Regions from separate parts of the Pseudoduganella sp. OTU4001 genome, predicted to be linked through region 2. Evidence: predicted binding sites of a transcription regulator. Region 2 holds the regulator's gene; the other holds the start of a gene.
The links. Region 2 encodes FliA, which starts transcription of late flagellar genes. Its sites were predicted from a motif close to CTAAAGTTTNNNNNNNNNNNGCCGNTA; they were not measured.
Positions count from the first base shown of each region.

Region 1: a site for FliA is predicted at 5,798-5,824, ahead of AAHE99_RS21465 (flagellin N-terminal helical domain-containing protein). Genes of this name have one in related genera too.

Region 1 is NZ_JASATG010000030.1:50,952-61,406, reverse strand. It holds partial or broken gene AAHE99_RS21490 (flagellar hook-length control protein FliK) at 1-114, opposite strand, end outside; gene AAHE99_RS21485 (flagellar protein FliT) at 129-455, opposite strand; gene fliS (flagellar export chaperone FliS) at 468-905, opposite strand; gene fliD (flagellar filament capping protein FliD) at 928-3,582, opposite strand; gene AAHE99_RS21470 (flagellar protein FlaG) at 3,765-4,139, opposite strand; gene AAHE99_RS21465 (flagellin N-terminal helical domain-containing protein) at 4,214-5,701, opposite strand; gene AAHE99_RS21460 (GGDEF domain-containing protein) at 6,066-7,646, opposite strand; gene AAHE99_RS21455 (response regulator transcription factor) at 7,764-8,411, opposite strand; gene AAHE99_RS21450 (sensor histidine kinase) at 8,404-9,483, opposite strand; gene greB (transcription elongation factor GreB) at 9,502-10,065, shown strand; gene AAHE99_RS21440 (YIP1 family protein) at 10,138-10,455, shown strand, end outside.
Region 2 is NZ_JASATG010000026.1:28,638-39,092, reverse strand. It holds gene AAHE99_RS20105 (Rpn family recombination-promoting nuclease/putative transposase) at 1-69, shown strand, start outside; gene AAHE99_RS20100 (hypothetical protein) at 70-654, opposite strand; gene AAHE99_RS20095 (DUF2061 domain-containing protein) at 677-1,081, opposite strand; gene AAHE99_RS20090 (fumarylacetoacetate hydrolase family protein) at 1,171-2,211, shown strand; gene flhB (flagellar biosynthesis protein FlhB) at 2,293-3,429, shown strand; gene flhA (flagellar biosynthesis protein FlhA) at 3,444-5,567, shown strand; gene flhF (flagellar biosynthesis protein FlhF) at 5,657-7,027, shown strand; gene AAHE99_RS20070 (MinD/ParA family ATP-binding protein) at 7,020-7,820, shown strand; gene AAHE99_RS20065 (RNA polymerase sigma factor FliA) at 7,838-8,569, shown strand; gene AAHE99_RS20060 (flagellar motor protein) at 8,551-9,297, shown strand; gene motD (flagellar motor protein MotD) at 9,299-10,066, shown strand; gene AAHE99_RS20050 (flagella synthesis protein FlgN) at 10,082-10,455, opposite strand, start outside.

The DNA.
Region 1 (10,455 bases), on a different contig from region 2:
CATTTGCGAGAGGGCGCGCTGGAAGGCTTCCTGCCGCGGGGCGGCCACCGGTTGCGCGGCGCTCGCCGCGGTGGTGGGGCCAACGCCCCGGACATCCAGGCGCGGGGGCAGCATGCCAGCCGCCCCGCTCAGACGGCGCCGTAGGCGGCGGCCAGGCGCCGTTCAGTGCCGGTGTTGTTGATCAGTTTGGACAGCTGCGCCAACCATGGCATGGTCAGGTCGCGGATGCGGCGGTCGTCGTCCAGCATCTGCTTGATCAGGCCCAGCTTCTGCTGGCGCTCGCCGGCGTCCAGCGTGACCGCAGCTTCGTTGTCGCGCAGGAGCGCGACGTGCGCCGCCACCTGCGCTTCCAGCGTTTCCAGTCCGTCCCAATCGGCCGCCGTTGCTGCGTCCACCATCTTGTGGGTCAAAGCTGCCATGGCGGAGTAGGCGGTCAAAACTTCCACGTTCGTCATTGTGATCCTCGGTTACATGCTGGCGAAGGCCGCAGGCTGGGTTTTGTTGGCAGCACCGGCGTTGCCGCCGATCTGGTTCCAGGTATCGCGCAGGTCGGCCAGCAGGCCACGGACTTCTTCCAGCGCTTGCTGGTCGTTATTGATGTTGGCGTGCAGCAGGCGGCTGCTCATGTATTCGTACAGCGCGTCGAGGTTGGCCGCGATTTCGCCGCCGACTTCCTTGTCCAGGCTGGCACGCAGGCCGTTGTCGATGATCTGGATGGCCTTGGAAATGGCCTTGCCTTTTTCCTGGATGTTGCCGGCGCCCATTTGCACGGATGCGGTCGCGATGGCCGCCAGTGCGCCGTCGTAGAGCATCACGATGAGCTTGTGGGGCGAAGCTGCGCTGACGCCGGTCTCCAGGCCGACCTTGGCATACGCATTCACGCCGCGTGAGTTGTTTCCAAACATAATCTCTCCTCTGTACTCGTGATCAAGCATTGGCCGCGAGGGAGGCCAACTGCTGGGTCAAATACGCTTGTGTTGACTGCATCTGTGCCAGCACCGTGTCCAGGCGCGTGAACTGGGCGCGGTAGCGGGCTTCAACGCCTTCCAGCTTGGTATTGAAGGCGTCTTTCTGCTTGGTGATATCTTTGATGTTCTTGTTTAAACCTTCAGTGCGGGTACCGATCAAACCCTTGCTGCCCAGGAAGCTGGTAGCCAGGTTGTTGAGCTGGTAGGCATAGCCCTGCGAGAAAGAGATGTTGCCGCGGTCGCCCGTGCTGCCACCGGTCACCTCGATCTTCAAGCCTTCCACCGCCGAGCCGCCCAGGCCGCTCAGGGTCTGGCCGCTGCCGGTCGCCGGCAAACCGTTGATGGTGCCCGCCACGTCCTTGCCGGCCACCGTGGTGCCGGTGCCGAAGATGCTGCCGACCGTGGTGCCGCTGACGTCGACCAGCTTGATATTCGAGACCGAACCGTATTTGCTGGATGCCAGCACCAGCTTGCCATTGCTATCGATGGTGGCTTCCACGCTGTTGCCGTTGGAAGCGAAGCCGGAATTGCCGTTGATGGCCGCTTGCAGCTGCTTGGCCAGTTGCTCAGGCGTATAGCTGCCGGCCGGGATTTCCACTTCCACCGTGTTCTTGGCCACCGGCGGCGTGCCGTCGTTCAGCGAGATTTTCCACTTGGTGCCGTCGGCAATGGTGGTGGCTGCCACCGCCGCATCGGAGGTGATGGAGCCCTGCGCCGCGATCTGGGTCACGTTGATGTTGTAGGTGCCCGGCTTGGTGGCGTTGGTTGAGCTGACGAAGCTGATGCTGCTGTCGCTGGCGCTGCCGACCGCGGCAAACAGCGAGGCGATATCGCTGAAATTGTTGTCGATGGCTTTCTGCAGCTTGCCGCTGTCGAGGCTCAGCTGGCCGGTCTTGTCAAAGCTGATGCCGACTTGGCCCAGGTTGGCCAGCGACCCGCTGAGGCCGGTAATCGGCGCGCCCAGCATCTTGCGCAAACTCGACTGCACGGTCTGGGCGGTGAAGTCGCCCTGCAGGATGCCGGCCTTCTTGGTTTCCGGGTCATAGCCGGTCATGTCCTTGATCGCCTTGTCGAGGTCGTTGTAGGCCTTGACGAAGTTGGTCAGGTTGGTTTTCAGCGAACCGGTGTCCTTGCTGATGTTGAGGGAGCTGCTGCCGAGCTTGGTCACGTTCAGCGTCACGCCCTGGATGGCTTCGCTGATCGAGTTGGTGGCGCTGCTGATGGTGATGCCGTTGACGCTGGCCTTGGTGTCTTGCGCCGCCGCAGTCTGCTTCAGGTTGCGGGTAGTGCCGGCCGGATCGTAGGCCAGCAGGTCGTTCAGCGCGGTATCGGGCGGGTTGCCGGCATCGCCTTCCAGGCGGATCTTCATCGACGTCTTTTCGCCGGTGGCGGTGTTGTTCAGCACCAGGCGGTAGGGCGTGCCGCTGCCGTCGTTGATGATGCTGGCGTTGACGCCGATCGCCGCCTTGTTGATGGCGTCGCGGATGCCTTCCAGCGTGTTGTTGGTGCCGTCGATCACCACGCCTTTGAGCGGCGAGGAATTGTATTTGAAGCTGCCGGCCAGGTTGCTGCCGCCGGTGCCGGCAGTCAGGCCGGCCGCTGCCGGGTTGGTGCCGCCAATGGTGATGGCGCTGCCGTCGGCCGACGTCAGGCGCAGGCTGGTGGTCGAGGTGTAGCTCGAACCGTCGTTGGCGCTGCCGGCTGCGGTGGCAATGCCGCCGCTGACGGTACCGGCCACCACTTCTTCCACGGCGATGCTGCCGCCGCCTGCGCTGCGGAATTCCAGCGTGCCGGCGGCAGCGCTGCCGGTGAAGGTGATGCCGGCGGCGTCCAGCGCGTCGCGGATGGCGCCCGGGCCGGCCAGGTTGGTGTCGATGTCGGCGGCGCTCACGCCGCTGCCCACGGCAACGCTATTGCCCTGGGAGGCGATCTCGACCCCGCCCACGGTCAGCGAATACGTCCCATCGGCACCGGTGGCGACATCGCCGAAGGTGCTGAAGATATTCATGGTGCTGGCGCTGACGCCGGTGGTGGCGGTCTTGGCGTTGATGGCCGTGGCCAGCGCGGCGGCGCTCTTGGTGTCGGCCGTGGTGCTGATGGCGGTGCCGTTGATGGTCAGCGAACCGTCGGCCAGGCCGTTGGTGTGCATGGCGCTGGTGATGCCGCTGCCGTCCACGCCGAAGCCGACATTGGTGGCGGTGCCGAACTCGAAATACATGGTGGTCTTGGTGCCAAGACCGATGGCGGTGTTTTTGCTGGCCAGGCCCGAGCTGGTCAGCGTTTGCGCCTGGGCCAGCTGGGTGACATTGATGTTGTAGTTGCCCGGCGTGGCTTTGGCGCCGGCCGTCGCGGTCAGGACCTTGTCATCGCCCGCCACCGCGCTCAGGGCGCGGAAAGCGTCGGCCTTGGTCAGCGAACCGAGCGCGCTCTGGAACACGCCGATGGCGCCGCTCAGGGAACCGAGGGCGCTGACTTTGGCCTGGTAGGAGGCGGCCTTGCGTTCGTAGGCTTGCAATGGAGCCGCTTCGGCAGCCATCAGCTTCGCCACGATGTCATTGACATTCAAGCCAGAACCAATGCCAGGCGACGTCAGGGTGGGGGAAGAAATAGCCACAGAAATACTCCATAGAAAGCGTCACTATAAGTGCTTATCGGCAAAATCAAACGTGACTTGAGAGGGGGATTTCCGGGCTTGTTCCGCTGACAAGCACTCTTGCCGCGCCGCTGGTACCAGCATAGCGCAAAAAAGCCCGGGATGCCGCGTGGCATGCCGGGCCTGGTACTCCGCTGGCGTGTTCAGGCTTCCTGGTCGACCAGGAGGCCACCACTGCGGGCGTCGATTGACTTGGCAATCTGCAAAGCTTCCGGCGTCGGGATCTGACGCAGGACTTCCTTGGTGCTCTGGTCGATCACCTTGACGATAGTGCGGTTGCTGTCATTGTCGATGGAGAACTCGAGCGCTTGGGCCCGGTCCTGCACCGTCTTGTTCAGCTTGGCGACCGCTTCTTCCACATCCTTCTTGGAAGGCGCAGCCTCCTTGGCCTTGACCGCATCGACGGTTTCCACCGCAGCGGCAGGGCTGCGCCCAGCCACCGGGGCGGCGGCTGGTTCCGCACCCACGCTGCCACGGTCGGGCCGTGGTGCAGAAGCAGATATCGAATCGATAGTCATATAGACCTCCTACGGGAAATTCCCCGGTCCGGGTGACCGGAGCGGGGAATCGCTTTTTACACGCTATCCGGCGATTAACCGCGCAGCAGGCTCAGCACGCCGTTAGGCAGCGAGTTGGCCTGGGCCAGCATGGCGGTACCAGCTTGTTGCAGGATCTGCGCACGGGTCAGGCTTGCAGTTTCTGCCGCGAAGTCGGTATCCACGATACGGGAACGCGATGCCGACAGGTTCTCGGTCGTTGCGCTCAGGTTCGAGATGGTCGACGAGAAGCGCGACTGCAGAGCACCGAAGGCTGCACGCTGGTTGTTGACCGAAGCCAGGGCTGCGTCAGCGATCTTGATCGCCAGCTGGGAACCTGCGAAGTCAGTCACGTCCAGGTCGGCCACCGCGTTCAGGGTCGAGGTGCCGGCGGCGCCTGCGTTGTCCAGCGAGAAGCCGGAGCCGGTGTCGGTGATCGAGAACGAGCTTTCCGAGTCGAAGGTCACGCGGCCATGCGCCACCGCGGTGCCACCGATGGCGCTGAAGGCTGCACCACCAGCGCCCGCGCTCACCAGGGTACCATCGGCGGCGTAGTTGTCGACGTCGAAGTCGGTATTGGCGACGGCGGCGGTGTCCGCGATCACAATATCGGCACCGCTGGCGTGGCTCAGCTTCAGCCCGCCGTTGGTCGCGTCGTACTGGGCGGTGACACCGGTCTTGGAGGACTGGGCGTTGATGGCGTTGATGGCCGACGCGTAATCCGCTGCTTCGTCGGCGCCCGCGCCTACGGAGAAGGTAATGGTCGCTTCGTTGCCGGCGGCGGTGTTATCGCCCACCAGGGTGAACTCATACGATTCGCCGCCCGTCAGGCTCAGGTTGACGTTGGTTTCCGCGGTCGCGGTGACACCGGTTTCCGCAGTTTCGTTGTTCACCTTGGCAGCGACCGACTTGGCCGTGTCACCCACGGCGGTATCGACGGTGACACTGCCGCGCACGCCGTTGACGTCCACCGTGCCGACGGCCGCCAGGCTGGCGCCGGTCACTTGCACTGCATCGTTGGCGATACGGTTGTTGCCGTAGGTGTTGGTCAGGAAGTTCGCACCGGTGGCCTGGATGGTCTGGTTGGCATCGGCACCGACCTGGAAGGTCGCGGTACCCATGGTGCCGTCCAGCAGAGCCTGGCCGTTGAAGGTGGTGGTCTGGGCGATACGGTTCAGTTCAGATGCCAGCTGGCCAACTTCAGTCTGCAGAGCCTGACGGTCCGAAGCGGAGTTGGTGGCGTTGGAGGACTGCACTGCCAGTTCGCGGATACGCTGCAGGATTTCGCCGGAGGACGACAGGGCGCCTTCAGCGGTCTGCGACAGCGACACGCCGTCGTTGGCGTTACGCATCGCCTGGGTCATGCCACGGATCTGCGACGACATACGGTCGGAAATCGCCAGGCCTGCCGCATCGTCTTTCGCGCTGTTAATACGCAGACCGGAAGACAGACGTTGCAGGGAAGTGGACAGGCTGCCCTGGGAGGTGGTCAGGTTGCGCTGCGAGTTCAGGGAAGCGATGTTGGTGTTAATTACGGAAGCCATGGTATTTCTCCATTTGTACTGCTAGGTTGGGCAATTTGCTCATTCACTTTGGCCCGCCACGCTGTTCCGTGACGATCAAGCCGCTGTTGAATTGGGTAACGGTTGCCCTATGGGAACCTTTAGGGTGATTTAGCAGGTAAATCGCCCTCTCATGCCCCTCAAGTTGCTCCTGCGACGCACGCTAAGACGGCGGCCTTTTACTGAACTTTAGGCCTTAAAAAAATATTTTTCATGCGAAAAAAGTCGGGGTCATGTCTGACATTCGGACAATTTCGCGTGCGAAATTGTCCGAATGTCAGACATGACCCCGACTTTTCCTCAACAAAAAGCCCGCCAAAGGGCGGGCTGGGTGGGGCGATGTTGCTTACTCGGCAACTTCGACCCGGTTCTTGCCGGACTTCTTGGCCTTGTACATGGCGCCGTCGGCGCGCTTGACCAGGTCGGTCTGGTTTTCGTTCGGGCGGCGCAGGGCCACGCCGGCCGAGAAGGTGATCAGCACTTTCTCGTTTTCGTGCATGAAGAAGTGGCGGGTCAGTTCGCGCTGCAGGCGGGTCATGGTGGCGGTGGCCGCTTCGATGGTGGTTTCCGGCAGCAGGATCAGGAATTCCTCGCCGCCGAAGCGGGCGATCACGTCCATCGAGCGCAGGGTTTCCTTGACCACCTTGACCAGGTGCTTGAGCGCATTGTCGCCGGCGATATGGCCCAGGGTGTCGTTGAGCTTCTTGAAATCGTCCAGGTCCAGCACCGCGATGCACAGCGGGGTGCCGCGGCGGTCGGAACGGGCGGTTTCGCGCTCGAACACATCGTCCAGGCCGCGGCGGTTGAGCGAGCCGGTCAGCTGGTCTTCGCGCACCAGTTCGCTCAGGTGCTGCAGCTTGGCTTCCAGCGCGTGGATTTTCGCTTCGGCGTCCTGCACTTCCTGGCGCGCCACCATCATATTGTCGCGCGCTTTCAGGGCCTCGCTCTGCACCAGGCGGGTTTCCTTCAACACTTCGTCGAGGATCTGGTTCAGTTCGCCGATATCGCGCGCTGCGCGGATCTTGTCGGAATAGCCGCCAATCTTTTCGTGGAAATCGCCGGTCGAAGTCGCCACCGCGCCGAGGCGGTCGATGAAGGTCATCATCATATTCTTGACGGTGGCCTTGACGTCGGTGATCGAGTGCTTGAGCTGGCTCTGTTTATAGATGACGTCTTTCAGGCTGCGGGTGGCTTCTTCCAGCGCACGCTGGTCGAGCGGGCCGGCGATCAGGTCCTGCACGGCGTCGATCTGGCCGCGCAGCCAGGAATCGTCGTCCAGCAGTTCGCTGACGTTTTCCAGCAGCAGGCGGAACAGGCGCAGCAGGAGTTCCTGCTGTTCGGCGGTATCGCCGCTGCGCAGTTCGATCTGGTAGCACAGCTGTTTCAGGCGGGTGCCGATTTCGGCCAGGGCGGCTTCGGTGTGGGCTTCCTTGGTGGCGGCGCCGAGCGACTCGGCCTCGGCCACCAGGGCCGGCGCACCGCTCAGCAGGGAAGCGACGGCAAAGGTCAGGGTGCGGCTCAGCAGTTCGCGCAGCTGGCGCGCCTGCTCATTGTTTTCTTCGGCCACCAGGCCGCCGGCGCCCACCTTGACCAGCGGACGTTCGGCCAGCGCGGCCAGGGTGCGCGAATACAGTTCCCAGTCGCGCGCCTTGACCGCGCGGTTGAAGCGGCGGCCAAAATCGGCCAGGTCGCCCGGCTGGTCGGTCAGGCGCGCGGCGAATTGGGCCAGCATGGTTTCGGCCGGGCTTTCCTGGACGGCCGGGGCCGGTGGTGCCGGCGTGATGATGCCGGCAATTTCATTGTAGATGTCGCGATACGCGTCGGGCGTAGGGGCCACTCGTCGTACGGCGAGGCGGCGGAATGCCTCGCGTGCGATATCAGCCGGATTCATGTCCGCCGCGGCTGGATTGGTGGGTTTGCTAGACATCTGACGTACAGCCTTTACAAAGGTTTACCGATTGTCAGCATCTTATGCCACCGTCCAGTTGTCCGAAGCGGAGATAAACGGGAGGAAATATGCTTACTTCATAGCATTATTCCTGAACTAATCGATCAGCTGGTTCTTGATGGCGTAGTGCGTGAGTTCGGCGCTGTTCTTCAGGTTCATCTTGGCCAGCAGGCGGGCCCGGTATTCACTGACGGTCTTGACCGAGAGCGACAGTTCCTTGGCGATGGTGCCCACCGTTTTGCCGGAGGCAATCATGGTCAGGGTCTGGTATTCCCGGTCCGACAGCGTTTCGTGCGGTGCCGCCTGGTGGTCCTCGCCGACATGGTTGGCCAGTTCCTGGGCCAGTGCCGGACTCACGTATTTTAACCCCGCCGCGACCTGGCGGATTGCATTTACTAACTCTTTCGGTGCGCTTTGCTTGGTGAGGTAGCCGGCGGCACCGGCTTTCAGCGAGCGGATGGCGTACTGGTCTTCGCGGTGCATGGACAGCATCAGCACGGCCAGCTCGGGCTTGTCCTTCTTGACCTGTTTCAGCACCTCGATGCCGTTGCGGTCGGGCAGGGTGATGTCGAGCAGCATGACGTGGCAGCCGGACTTGCGGAACAGCTTGATGGCGTCGAGGCCGTTTTCGGCTTCCCCGGCGACGATGATGTCCCTGGTCTCGGCCAGGATTTGTTTCAGGCCTTCGCGCACGATGGCGTGGTCGTCGGCAATGAAGACTTTGATGACAGCTTTTTCACTCATGGCCAATTGTAACGTCTGGCGCGTGCGCCGGGAGCCGGATTTTGATCGCCACCTCGGTGCCGCCGCCGGCGGCGTGGCCCAGGTTCAACGTGCCGCCCAGCGCGCGCGCGCGTTCGGCCATGCCGCGCAGGCCGAACGAGTCGGGTTTGCTGCGGTCGGCGGCGCGGATGCCGCGCCCGTTGTCGATCACCTTCAGGGTCAGCACGCCGCGGCTGCGGGTCAGCTTGATGGCCGCCGCGCTCGCTTGCGCATGCTTGGCGATATTGGTCAGCGCTTCCTGCGCGATGCGGAACAGGGCCGTGGCCTGCTCCTGGTCCAGCTCCAGTTCCTTCATGCTGGCCTGCAGGGTGCAGGCGATGCCGGCCTGGGTTTCGAATTCCTTGACCTGCCATTCCAGCGCCGGCAGCAGGCCGAAGTCGAGCACCGAAGGGCGCAGGTCCAGGGTCAGGCGGTGCACGGCGTCGATGGTGCGGTCGACCAGCGCGTCGACGTAGGCGGCTTTTTGCTGCAGCACCGGATCGTCTTCCGGCAGGCGCGCCGCCAGCATGGCCAGCGCCATCTTGATGGCGGTCAGGTTGCCGCCCAGGTCGTCGTGGATTTCGCGCGCGATGCGTTCGCGTTCCTGTTCCTTGACCTTTTCGATGTGGGCAGTCAGTTCCGCCAGGCGGGCGCGGCTGGCGCGCACTTCCTGCTGCTCCTGCTTGCTCTCCGTGATATTGGACATGATGCCGTCCCATTGCACGGCGCCATCGGGCAGCTGGCGCGGGGTGGCGCGCAGGTTGATCCATTTGACGTCTTTCCAGGCTTCGACCCAGATGCGGCCCTCCCAGTTCCAGCTCCACAGCGAACCGGCGGAAGCGCGCATCGATTCCAGGTAGGAGGGGCGGTCTTCCGGCAGGATCAGCTGTTCAAAGCGGGTTGGCGCGGCCTGCAATTCCGGACCGGGCAGGCCGAGCAGGGCCAGGCAGCCCTCGCTGAGGTAGGGAAAGGCGACCGCGCCGCCGGGCGCGAGCTGGAACTGGTAGACGAGGGCCGGTGTATGGGACACCAGGCTGGTCGGGGCTTGGTTCATAGCGTGCCATAATACGGCATGAACAAAGCATTCGTAAAAGAGAGCGATGCCGACGATGACGACGACCTGCCGCCAGGCGCGCCGCCGATCCCCGCCGGCTCCAAGAATTACATCACGCCGGCCGGCTACCAGCGCATCAAGGATGAGCTGCTGCAGCTGATCGACGTCGAGCGCCCGGAAGTGGTGAAAGTGGTGCACTGGGCCGCCTCCAACGGCGACCGTTCCGAGAACGGCGACTATATCTACGGCAAGCGCCGCCTGCGCGAGATCGATCGCCGCATCCGTTTCCTGACCAAGCGCATGGACCTGGCGGAAGTGGTGGACCCCAGCATCCACCACGGCAACGACCAGATCTTCTTCGGCGCCACTGTGACCTACGCCAAGCGTGACGGCGAAGAACAGACCATCACCATTGTCGGCATTGACGAGTTCGATCCGTTGAAGGGCAAGGTCAGCTGGATCAGTCCGGTAGCCCGCACCCTGACCAAGGCGCGCGAGGGCGATACCGTGCTGCTGCACACGCCGAATGGCGCGGAGGAACTCGATATCCTGGAGGTCAGCTACCCCGCGCCCACCGCCTAAAAAGATGTTTTTGCGCAACGTTGCCAAGTTGTTATAATCAACTTTCAATTACTTTTTTGGCAAGGTGCGCACATGGCATTCGCTCAACTGACGCAAGTCTTCTATGACCCTTCCGCCGCCTTCGCGGCCCTGAAAGAAAAGCCGCGGGGCTGGCTGCCCCTGCTGTTGCTGTGGACTGCCTCCATCGGCATGCTGGTCTGGTACTTCCAGACCCTGGACATGGACTGGATGGCCAGTAACGGCTTTCCGCCTGAAATGACGGCCGAGCAGCGTGAAGCAGCCAGCAAGATGATGTCGCGTAACGTCATGCTGGGCATGGGTGTCGGCGGCACCGTGATTGGTACGCTGGTGATCTTCAGCTTGTATGGCCTGTATTACTGGCTGGCCGGC
Region 2 (10,455 bases):
TCCGAGCAATTGCTGGATTGGATTAACCAGCTCGATGCAGGGTGCGCGCCGTCGGAGCTTGTTGAATAGCTACTTCGCAGACTTATTCATCTCTGCGACTTTTTTCTGCATTTCCTCACGCGGCATGACCCCGTGGGCTTGCCGCTCTGCGTCTGAGACAGCCGACTCGTCGAGTTGGTAGACTTCCCACAGCGCTTTGCCGTGCGGTTTGGTGATTTGGGTGCCGTACCATTGCGGTTTGCCGAGATTCATCATGTGGCGATCCCAGGCGGCGGCCATCAGCCATTTGCCGCTTTTGTAGGCTGGTGTGAAGCTTTTGCTTTCAGGGTCGATTTCGGCGCTGATGTTGGCGAGCGAGAAGGCGAGTTTGTAGTCCTGCACTTCGCTGCCATGCTGCATGATCAACGCGGCATTGTAGAAATCCTCGGCGGTTTTCACGCTGCCAGCGGCCAGCATGGCGCGTACGCGTACGCGCCGTTGCGTGTCCTCGGCGCCAAGCACATCCCAGTTGATGTTGCCGGCTTTTCGGCCCGCCTGGTCGGCCTGTGTCATGGCGCGTAGTTCAAGGTTGCTGTCGGCTGCCCACGACAGGGATGGCAGCAGCAGGAATAGGGGAAGTAGATTGCGCATATGCGGGAGAATAGCAGCCCGCATGCCGCTCAAATTGCGCCAATTGTCACGCAGCGGCCGCCACTGTGGCGGTGCGCAGCACGTGGCGCTCGAACAGGCGGTCGTGGAAGGGCAGGGCGATCACGTTGATGATCGGCTCCAGCACCGCCGCCAGGCCGCCGAACGCCAGCGAGCCGGTGGCGGCGTACATCATGCCGAAAGCGACGCCGGCATGCATGACCGTTTGGGAAGCCTTCTCGGCCGCCAGCAGCGCCAGGCGGCGTGCGGCGAAGCGCGCTCGCAGGGCGTGCCAGCCACGCTCATGATAGGGCAGCAGCGCCACATTGATCACCGGCTCGAGCACGGCCGCCAGGCCGCCGAAGGCCACCGAGCCGGTCAGCAGGTACATCAAACCGAACGCGATCCCCATGTGGGTGGTGACTTGACTCATCTTTTTCGCTGCGATTGCCATGATCGATTTCCTTTCCAGATGAGCCAAATGGTAATGATTCTCACCTAAGAGGTAAAATTGATTATCTCTACCGAATCAATAGCATTCCTATGAAACTCGCCACCCTCAAAGACGGTACCCGCGACGGCCAGCTGATCGTCGTCTCCCGCGACCTGAAGACCGCCGTGGTCGCTGACGGCATCGCCCGCAGCCTGCAGCGCGCGCTGGACGACTGGGCCTTCATCGCGCCCCAGCTCGACGACCTGTACCGCCAGCTGAACGAGGGCAAAGCCCGCCGCAGCTTCGATTTCGAGCCGAAAAACTGCATGGCCCCGCTGCCGCGCGCGTTCCAGTGGGCGGACGGCTCGGCCTACGTCAACCACGTGGAGCTGGTACGCAAAGCGCGTAACGCGGAAATGCCCGCCTCCTTCTGGGAAGACCCACTGATGTACCAGGGCGGCAGCGATGACTTCATCGGCCCTTGCGACGATATCGTGCTCAAGCACGAAGAGTGGGGCATCGATTTCGAATCGGAGATCGCCGTCATCACCGACGACGTGCCGATGGGCGCCACCCCCGACCTGGCCTTCCAGCAAATCCGCCTGCTGATGCTGGTGAACGACGTCTCCCTGCGCAACCTCATCCCCGCAGAGCTGGCGAAGGGCTTCGGCTTCTTCCAGTCCAAGCCCGCCAGCAGCTTCTCGCCGGTGGCCGTGACCCCGGACGAACTGGGCGAGGCGTGGAAAGACGCCAAGGTCCACCTGCCGCTGCGCTCGACCTGGAACGGCAAGCTGGTCGGCCAGCCGAACGCCGGCGTCGACATGGTGTTCAATTTCGCCCAATTGATCAGCCACCTGGTCAAGACGCGCAACGCCCGCGCCGGCACCATCGTCGGTTCCGGCACCGTGTCCAACAAGGATGCGAAAAAGGGCTACTCCTGCATCGCCGAAAAGCGCTGCCTGGAAATGATCGCTGATGGCAAACCGACAACATCCTTCATGTCCTTCGGCGACACCATCAAGATCGAAATGCTGGATGCCGACGGTAAATCGATCTTTGGCGCGATCGACCAGCAAGTTTGGGAGCTGGGCCGCGCCAAGGCCACTCCGGAGGCCGAGCAGGCCGCCAAGCTGGCCGAGGAAGCCGAGTAAAGCCCGATTTCCCTCCCTTTTCCATCGATAGCTTTTGCCCGGCCGCAGCGATAATGGCACGGTCGATAACAGGAGCGGTGAATGGCTGAAGACAGCGAAGCCGAGAAAACAGAACCCGCGTCACAGAGGCGCCTCGAGCAGGCGCGTGAAGAAGGGGACGTACCCAGGTCGCGGGAAGTCGCGACCTTTACCGTCCTCATGGCAGCGGGTGCCGGCCTGTGGATGACCGGTTCCGGCCTGGTGCGCGAATTGAGCCGCAGCCTCACCTCGGGGCTGTCGCTGACGCGCGAGCAAGTCTTCAATCCCGACGTCCTGGTCACCCGCATCCTGTCGGACGTGGTGCAGGTCATGCTGGCCTGTCTGCCGGTCGGCCTGGCCGTGATGGTGGTGGCCCTGGCATCGCCGCTGCTGGTCGGCGGCTGGCTGTTTTCCAGCAAGGCCTTCACCCCGAATTTTATGAAGCTCAATCCCCTGACGGGCTTGGGCAATATGTTCTCCACCAATTCGCTGGTGGAATTGATCAAGGCGATCATCAAGTCCATCGTGGTGGGCGTGGTGGCGTACATGGTCATCTCGCGCCAGCAGCAGGAAGTGATCGGCCTGATGGCCGAGCCGCTGCATATGGGCAGCGTGCACGTGCTGAACATGCTGGCCTTCAGCTTCATGGTGATCGTCGGCGCGCTGGGCCTGATCGCCGCCATCGACGCGCCGTACCAGATGTGGCACTACGCGAACAAGCTGAAGATGACCCGCCAGGAGTTGATCCAGGAATCCAAGGAATCCGACGGTAACCCGCAGATCAAGGGCAAGATCCGCCAGCTGCAGCGCGAAATGGCGAAGAAACGCATGATGCAGGAAGTGCCGACCGCCGACGTCGTGGTGACCAACCCGACCCACTATGCGGTGGCGCTGAAGTACACCGAAGGCGGCCAGGGCGCGCCGCGCGTGGTGGCCAAAGGTACCGACGAAGTGGCGGCCAAGATCCGCGAGCTGGCGAAAGAACACCGCGTCGCCATCCTGGAAGCGCCGCCGCTGGCGCGCGCCCTGCACAAGCACACCGAAATCGGCGACGAAATCTCGCCGCGCCTGTACGCCGCCGTGGCGGAAGTGCTGGCGTATGTGTTCCAGATCAAGGCCTATCGTCCAGGCCTGCGTTACCCAGACCGTCCGACCAAGCTCGATGTACCGGACGATATGGACCCATTGAACAAGAAATAACGGAGTAGAACAGTATGAACGCCCTGAATATGCCGCCATGGATGAAAGGCCTTTCCGGTAACGGACAAGCCTTGGCTGCGCCAATCCTGATCATCATGCTGCTGGCGATGATGATCCTGCCGCTGCCGGCGTTCGTGCTGGACCTGTTCTTCAGCTTCAATATCGCGCTGTCGATCATCGTGCTGCTGACCAGCCTGTACACGGTGAAGCCGCTGGACTTCATGGCTTTCCCGACCGTGCTGCTGATTTCCACCATGCTGCGCCTGGCCCTGAACGTGGCGTCGACCCGCGTGGTGCTGACCGAAGGCCACACCGGCCCGGATGCGGCAGGCAAGGTGATCGAGGCCTTCGGCCACTTCCTGATCGGTGGTAATTACACGGTCGGTATCGTGGTGTTCGTGATCCTGACCATCATCAACTTCGTGGTGGTGACCAAGGGCGCGGGCCGTATCGCTGAAGTGGGCGCACGATTCGCTCTGGACGCAATGCCTGGTAAGCAGATGGCGATTGACGCCGACCTGAATGCGGGCCTGATCGGCGAGCCGGAAGCACGCCGCCGCCGTAACGAAGTGGCGCAGGAAGCGGAATTCTACGGCGCCATGGACGGTGCTTCGAAATACGTGCGCGGCGACGCGATCGCGGGCATCCTGGTGACCGTGATCAACGTGGTCGGCGGCCTGCTGGTGGGCATGATCCAGCACGATATGGGCTTTGCCGATGCGCTGAAAAACTACGTGCTGCTGGCAATTGGTGACGGCCTGGTGGCGCAGATCCCTTCGCTGGTGATCTCGATCGCAGCCGGTATCGTGGTGTCGCGCGTAGCGTCCGAATCCGACATCGGTACCCAGGTGATCAGCCAGCTGTTCGCCAAGCCGCAAGTCATGTACATCACCGCCGCCATCATCGGCGGCATGGGCCTGATTCCCGGCATGCCTAACCTGGTGTTCATCCTGCTGGCCGCTGCACTGGGCGGTACCGGCTACCTGCTGCAGAAGCAGGCCAGGGAAAAAGAGCAGGCGGCGGCCGCGGAAAAGGCGGCGGGCCCCGGCGGCGCAGGCGGTCCTGGCGGCGCTGCGCAGGCCGCGCCGGAGCAGGAAGAGGCGACTTGGCAGGACGTGCTGGCGGTCGATACCCTGGGCCTGGAAGTGGGTTATCGCCTGATCCCGCTGGTCGACAAGACCCAGGGCGGCGAGCTGCTGAAGCGTATCAAGGGTATCCGCAAGAAGTTCGCGCAGGAGGTGGGCTTCCTGTCGCCACCGGTGCATATCCGCGACAACCTGGAACTCAAGCCTTCGGCCTACCGCATCACGCTGAAGGGCGTGGAAGTCGGCACCGGCGAGGCTTTCAATGGCCAGTTCCTGGCGATTAACCCGGGCATGGCCAGCGGCACGCTGCCCGGCATGGTGACCACCGATCCGGCCTTCGGCCTGCCGGCGATCTGGATCGACGCTTCGCTGCGCGACCAGGCGACCGGCATGGGCTATACCGTGGTCGATGCGGGCACCGTGGTGGCGACCCACCTGAACCACTTGATCACCACCCATGCTTCCGAGCTGCTGGGCCGCGCCGAAGTGCAGTCGCTGCTCGACCACCTGGCCAAGGAATCGCCGAAGCTGGTGGAAGACCTGGTGCCGAAGATGCTGTCGCTGTCGGCCTTGCAGAAGGTGCTGCAAAACCTGCTGGCGGAAGGCGTGCATATCCGCGATATGCGTACCATTATTGAAACCCTGGCGGAATTCACCCCGCATACGCAGGATCCGAATGAGCTCACCGCGCAGGTGCGTATTGCGCTGGGCCGCGCGATTGTGCAGCAGCTGTTCCCGGCCGGCGGCGAGCTGTCGGTGATGACGCTGGATAACCGCCTGGAACGCTTGCTGTTGCAGGCGATGCAGACCGGCGGGGCGGATGCTGCCGGCATCGAACCAGGCCTGGCCGACACTATCGCGCAGCAGGCCGCGTCGGCCACCGCGCAGCAGGAGGCGCTGGGCGTGACGCCGGTGCTGCTGGTGCCGGGCGCTTTGCGTCCGCTGCTGTCCAAGTTCCTGCGCCGCGCGCTGCCGCAGCTGAAAGTGCTGTCGCATTCGGAAATTCCGGAGACGAAGACCATCCGCGTGACCTCGCTGGTAGGCGCACAATAAGGGGCCATTTCCGCAGCTATTCCTTCGATTGTTTCTGTCGTGCATCGTCAATAATTTGACCATGTGAGCAATCTGCGGAGTAGCTGGAAATGAACGTCAAAAAATTTACCGCCCCAACATCGCGTGAAGCGCTGCGCAAAGTGCGGGAAGCACTGGGCCCGGATGCGGTGATCCTGTCCAACCGCGCTGTCGACGGCGCGGTGGAAATCCTGGCCCTGGCAGGCGACGATGCCGCCTCCCTGGCCCCGCATTCCGCCGATTCCCCAATGTCCGCCCCGGCGCCGCAACTGGAGCTGCCTACCACGGTTGCCCCGGCCTTCGTCCCGCCGATGGAAGCCACGCCAGCCCTGGTCGCCCAGCCCGTAGCGCCGGTGGTACGCGCCACCACCCCACGCCCAGCCCCACGCGCCGCCGCCCCCGCAGCGCCGGTCGCACCGGCAGTGGACATGGACCGCGTCGCCGCCCTGGTCGCCGAAGCCGTCGCCAGCGCCAAAGCCAATGCCGCCGCCGAAATGAGCAGCATGATGAGCGAACTGCGCGCCATGCGCGGCATGATGGAAACCCAGCTTAACGAACTGTCCTTCTCGAACACCGCCCAGCGCGAACCGCACAAGACCGCGGTGATGCGCGAACTGCTGGCCGCCGGCTTCTCCGCCAGCCTGGCGCGCTACCTGGCCGACAAGCTGCCGGCCACCCGCGACGCCGCCGAAGCGCTGCAATGGTCGCGCACTGCGCTGGCCCGCAATATCAACGCCATGAACAACGAAGACGCGCTGCTGGAAAAGGGCGGCGTGTTCGCCCTGGTCGGCCCGACCGGCGTCGGCAAGACCACCACCACCGCCAAGCTGGCCGCGCGCTGCGTGATGCGCCACGGCCCGGAAAAGCTGGCCTTGATCACCACCGACGCCTACCGTATCGGCGCCCACGAACAGCTGCGCATCTACGGCAAGATCCTGGGCGTGATGGTGCATTCGGTGAAAGACGAGGCCGACCTGCGCATCGCCCTCAATGAACTGAAAAACAAGCACACCGTCCTGATCGACACCGTTGGCGTCAGCCAGCGCGACCAGATGGTGGCCGAGCAGGTCGCCATGCTGCAGGGCGTCGGCACCGACGTGCAGCGCATCCTGTGCATGAACGCTACCTCGACCCAGGAAACCCTGTCGGAAGTGGTGCGCGCCTACCAGGGCAGCGGCCTGGCCGGCGCCATCATCACCAAGCTCGACGAAGCCGCCTCGATCGGCTCCGCGCTGGACGTGGTGATCCGCCACAAGCTGCGCCTGTTCTACGCCTCCAACGGCCAGCGCGTGCCGGAAGACCTGCACCTGGCCGATCCGGCCGCCCTGGTGGAGCGTGCCTTCGGCGGCCAGTCCGCCCCAAAATTCGGCGACGCCGAACTGCCGCTGCTGATGGCCGGCGCCGCCCAAGACCCGATGCTGCGCGAGGTACGCCTTGGCTAATTTCGATTTCGACCAGGCCGAAGGCCTGCGCCGGATGCTGGCCGGCCCCCGGCCACGCATCATCACCTTCCTGTCGGCCACCCCGCAGGACGATAAAGGCGCCATGCTGGTTAACCTGGGCGCCTCGCTGTCGCAAGCTGGCAACGATGTGCTGCTGGTCGACGCCTGCGCCAGCGCCCACGGCGTGGCCTCCCGCCTCGGCCTGGATGCCGGCGGCAGCCTGCTCGACGTGGCGCGCCAGCGCAGCGCCCTGAACCAGGTGCTGCACGCCGCCCCGCAGGGCTTCAATGTGGTGTCGATGACGCGCGGCGAGGCGCGCCGCGGCCCGGACGAAGGGCGCCGCCTGGCCAAGGCCTTCGGCGTGCTGGCCAGCCAGAGCGGCATCGTGCTGGTCGATGGCGAGTTCGATGGCGAGGCCTTCCCGGTACCGGTCATGGCCAGTTCCGAGATCGTGGTGCAAGTGTCAAACAGTGCCACTTCCATCAAGAATGCTTATATGATGATCAAGCGGCTCAACCATGAGCTGGGCCGCCGCCCGTTTGGCATCCTGGTCACCGGCGCTTCCGAGGCCGAAGCGAGGGTGGTTTACGATAATATGGCGCATGCGGCAAGCCGTTACCTGGCAGTCAACCTCGTTTCCATGGGGTCGGTGCCAGCCGACGAATACCTGCAGCGCGCTGCCCGGCTGGGTCGTGCGGTGGTGGACGCCTTCCCGCTGGCCGGGGCTTCAGTAGCCTTCCGCCAGCTGGCGGGCCGTTTCGCGATGGGGAGCTGCAACCATTTTAGAGCCTGATAAGAATTAGAACCTTTATGTACACGGTCAAAGGGAAGGTGGATAAGGATTCCTTGCTGACGGAGCACATGCCGTTGGTCAAGCGCCTGGCCCACCATATGAAGGCAAAATTGCCGCCCAGTGTGGAAGTGGATGACCTGGTACAAGCAGGCATGATCGGCTTGCTCGATGCGATCAACCGCTATGAAGAAACCCACGGCGCCCAGTTCGAAACGTACGCAGTGATGCGTATCCGTGGCGCCATGCTGGATGAGCTGCGCAGCTCCGACTGGATGCCGCGCTCGATGCGCCAGGACATGCGCAAGATCGAAAACGCGATGGCCACGCTGCAGCAGCGCCTGGGCCGCCCGCCGACCGAGTCGGAAGTGGCGAAATCGCTAAAACTGTCGCTGTCCGACTACCAGGAAATGCTGTCCGAAGGCGGCGGCCACCAGCTGGTGTATTACGAAGATTTTCACGAGGAAGACGGCAACGACAGCTTCCTCGACCGCTATGCCCATGATGAAGATGCCGATCCGCTGCGCGCGCTGCTCGACACCGACTTCCGCCAGGCTGTGATCGATGCGATTGATGCGCTACCGCCACGCGAGAAAATGCTGATGGGCCTTTACTACGAGGAAGAGCTGAACCTGAAAGAGATCGGCGCCGTGATGGGTGTTTCCGAGTCGCGGGTTTCGCAGTTGCACACACAAGCCGTGGCGCGCCTGCGTGCCTCGCTGCGGGAGCAGGCATGGACTGGTCCAGCGTAGCCGGCGTACTGCTGGCGCTGGCCGGCATCATCGTCGGCCAGGGGCTGGAAGGGGGCAAGATCACCTCCCTGCTGCAGCCGGCGGCCTTCGCCATCGTGGTGATCGGCACCTTCGGCGCGGTCATGCTGCAAACCCGTACGCCGACCTTGCGCCGTGGCTTGTCCATGCTGCGCTGGGTTTTCAAACCGCCGGTCGATACGCGCGCCCAGCTGGCGCGCGACATCAACAACTGGAGCCACATCGCCCGCCGCGACGGGCTGCTGGCGCTGGAGCGGCCCATGCTGGGTGCCAAGGACAAATTTGTCGCCAAGGGATTGCGCATGATCGTGGACGGCATCCAGCCGGACAAGATGCGCCAGATCCTGGATATGGAAATCACAGCCTTTGAAACGGCTGAGCGGCAGGCGGTGCGTATCTGGGAATCGGCGGCCGGCTATTCGCCGACCATCGGCATCCTCGGTGCGGTGCTGGGCCTGATCCATGTGATGGAAAACCTGACCGACCCGAGCAAGCTCGGTTCCGGCATTGCGGTGGCCTTCGTTTCGACCATCTACGGCGTCGGCCTGGCCAACCTGTTCTTCTACCCGATTGCCAACAAGCTCAAGACCATCGTCACACGCCAGGTTTACCTGCAGGAGCTGACGGCGGCCGTGTTCTACGATATCGCCACCGGCGACTTTACCCGCGTGGTGGATGAACGCATTGCGACCCTGATGCGGGAGCCGTGATATGCAATACCGCCGCGCGCGCCGCAAGTTCGATGACGATCCGGAAAACCACGAGCGTTGGCTGATCTCCTACGCCGACTTCATCACGCTGCTGTTTGCCTTCTTTGTCGTGATGTATGCGATTTCCTCGGTCAACCTGGGCAAGTACAAGGTGTTTTCGGACGCGCTGGGCGATGCCTTTGGCGGTGCCGGCGCGGCGCCGCCCACTACCACCGAGGTGCAGAGCCTGCCCATTCCGAATCCGGCCCAGCGCAAGCGCAATGAGCAGATCAAGCGCGAGAAGGAGCAGATGCAGCGGCTGGCCAAGGATTTGTCCAGCACCCTGGCGCCTTTGGTGAAAGAAGGGAAGGTGCGGGTGACGCAGAATTTGCGCGGGGTCAGCGTGGAGATCAACGCTTCCGTGCTGTTCAATCCGGGCGACGCGCGCCTGACCGACGAATCGCGCGAGGCGCTGACGGCGGTGGCGACCTTGCTCAGGGATGACCCGCATGCGGTGCAGGTAGAGGGGCATACCGATAATGTCCCGATCCGGAATACGCTTTATCCGTCGAACTGGGAATTGTCGGCGGTGCGGGCAGGCAGTGTGGTGCGCCTGTTTATTGAATCGGGGATCGCGCCGTCGCGCATGACGGCGGTCGGGCATGCTGATAACCAGCCGGTCGCACCCAATACCGATCCGGAATCGCGCGCGCGCAACCGGCGGGTGGCGGTGACGATCTTGTCGGGGATTCCTGATCCGGGGACGGAGATTCCAACCCCTCGGTTCTAAATTAAAAGCGAAAATTCAGCCAGCGATAAACCCGCGGCGGGTCGTCCCGCCGGAAGTCATCCCACTTGGCCCATAAACCGTGGTCTGCTGCGGCCGCAGCGCTTGCAGCGCGCCCTGGGTCTGCCCCAGGTGCTTATTGATCAGCACGCCATTCAGGCGATTCAATTCCTTGGCCGCCCGGGTCTGGTCCAGCAGCCTTTGCCACAGCATATTGGCAGCATCATCGTGCTGGACTTCCAGCCACGACTCCATGCCCGCTTCCATCGCAGGGAAGCCGGCCTCAGCCAGCGCCTGGTGGCGTGCGGTGGCCAGCGAGGCCATTTCATTGACCAACGCCGACTTTTGCGGCGTGAGCGAGGTCAGGTGCTCAATGTCCGCCGCGACCAGAT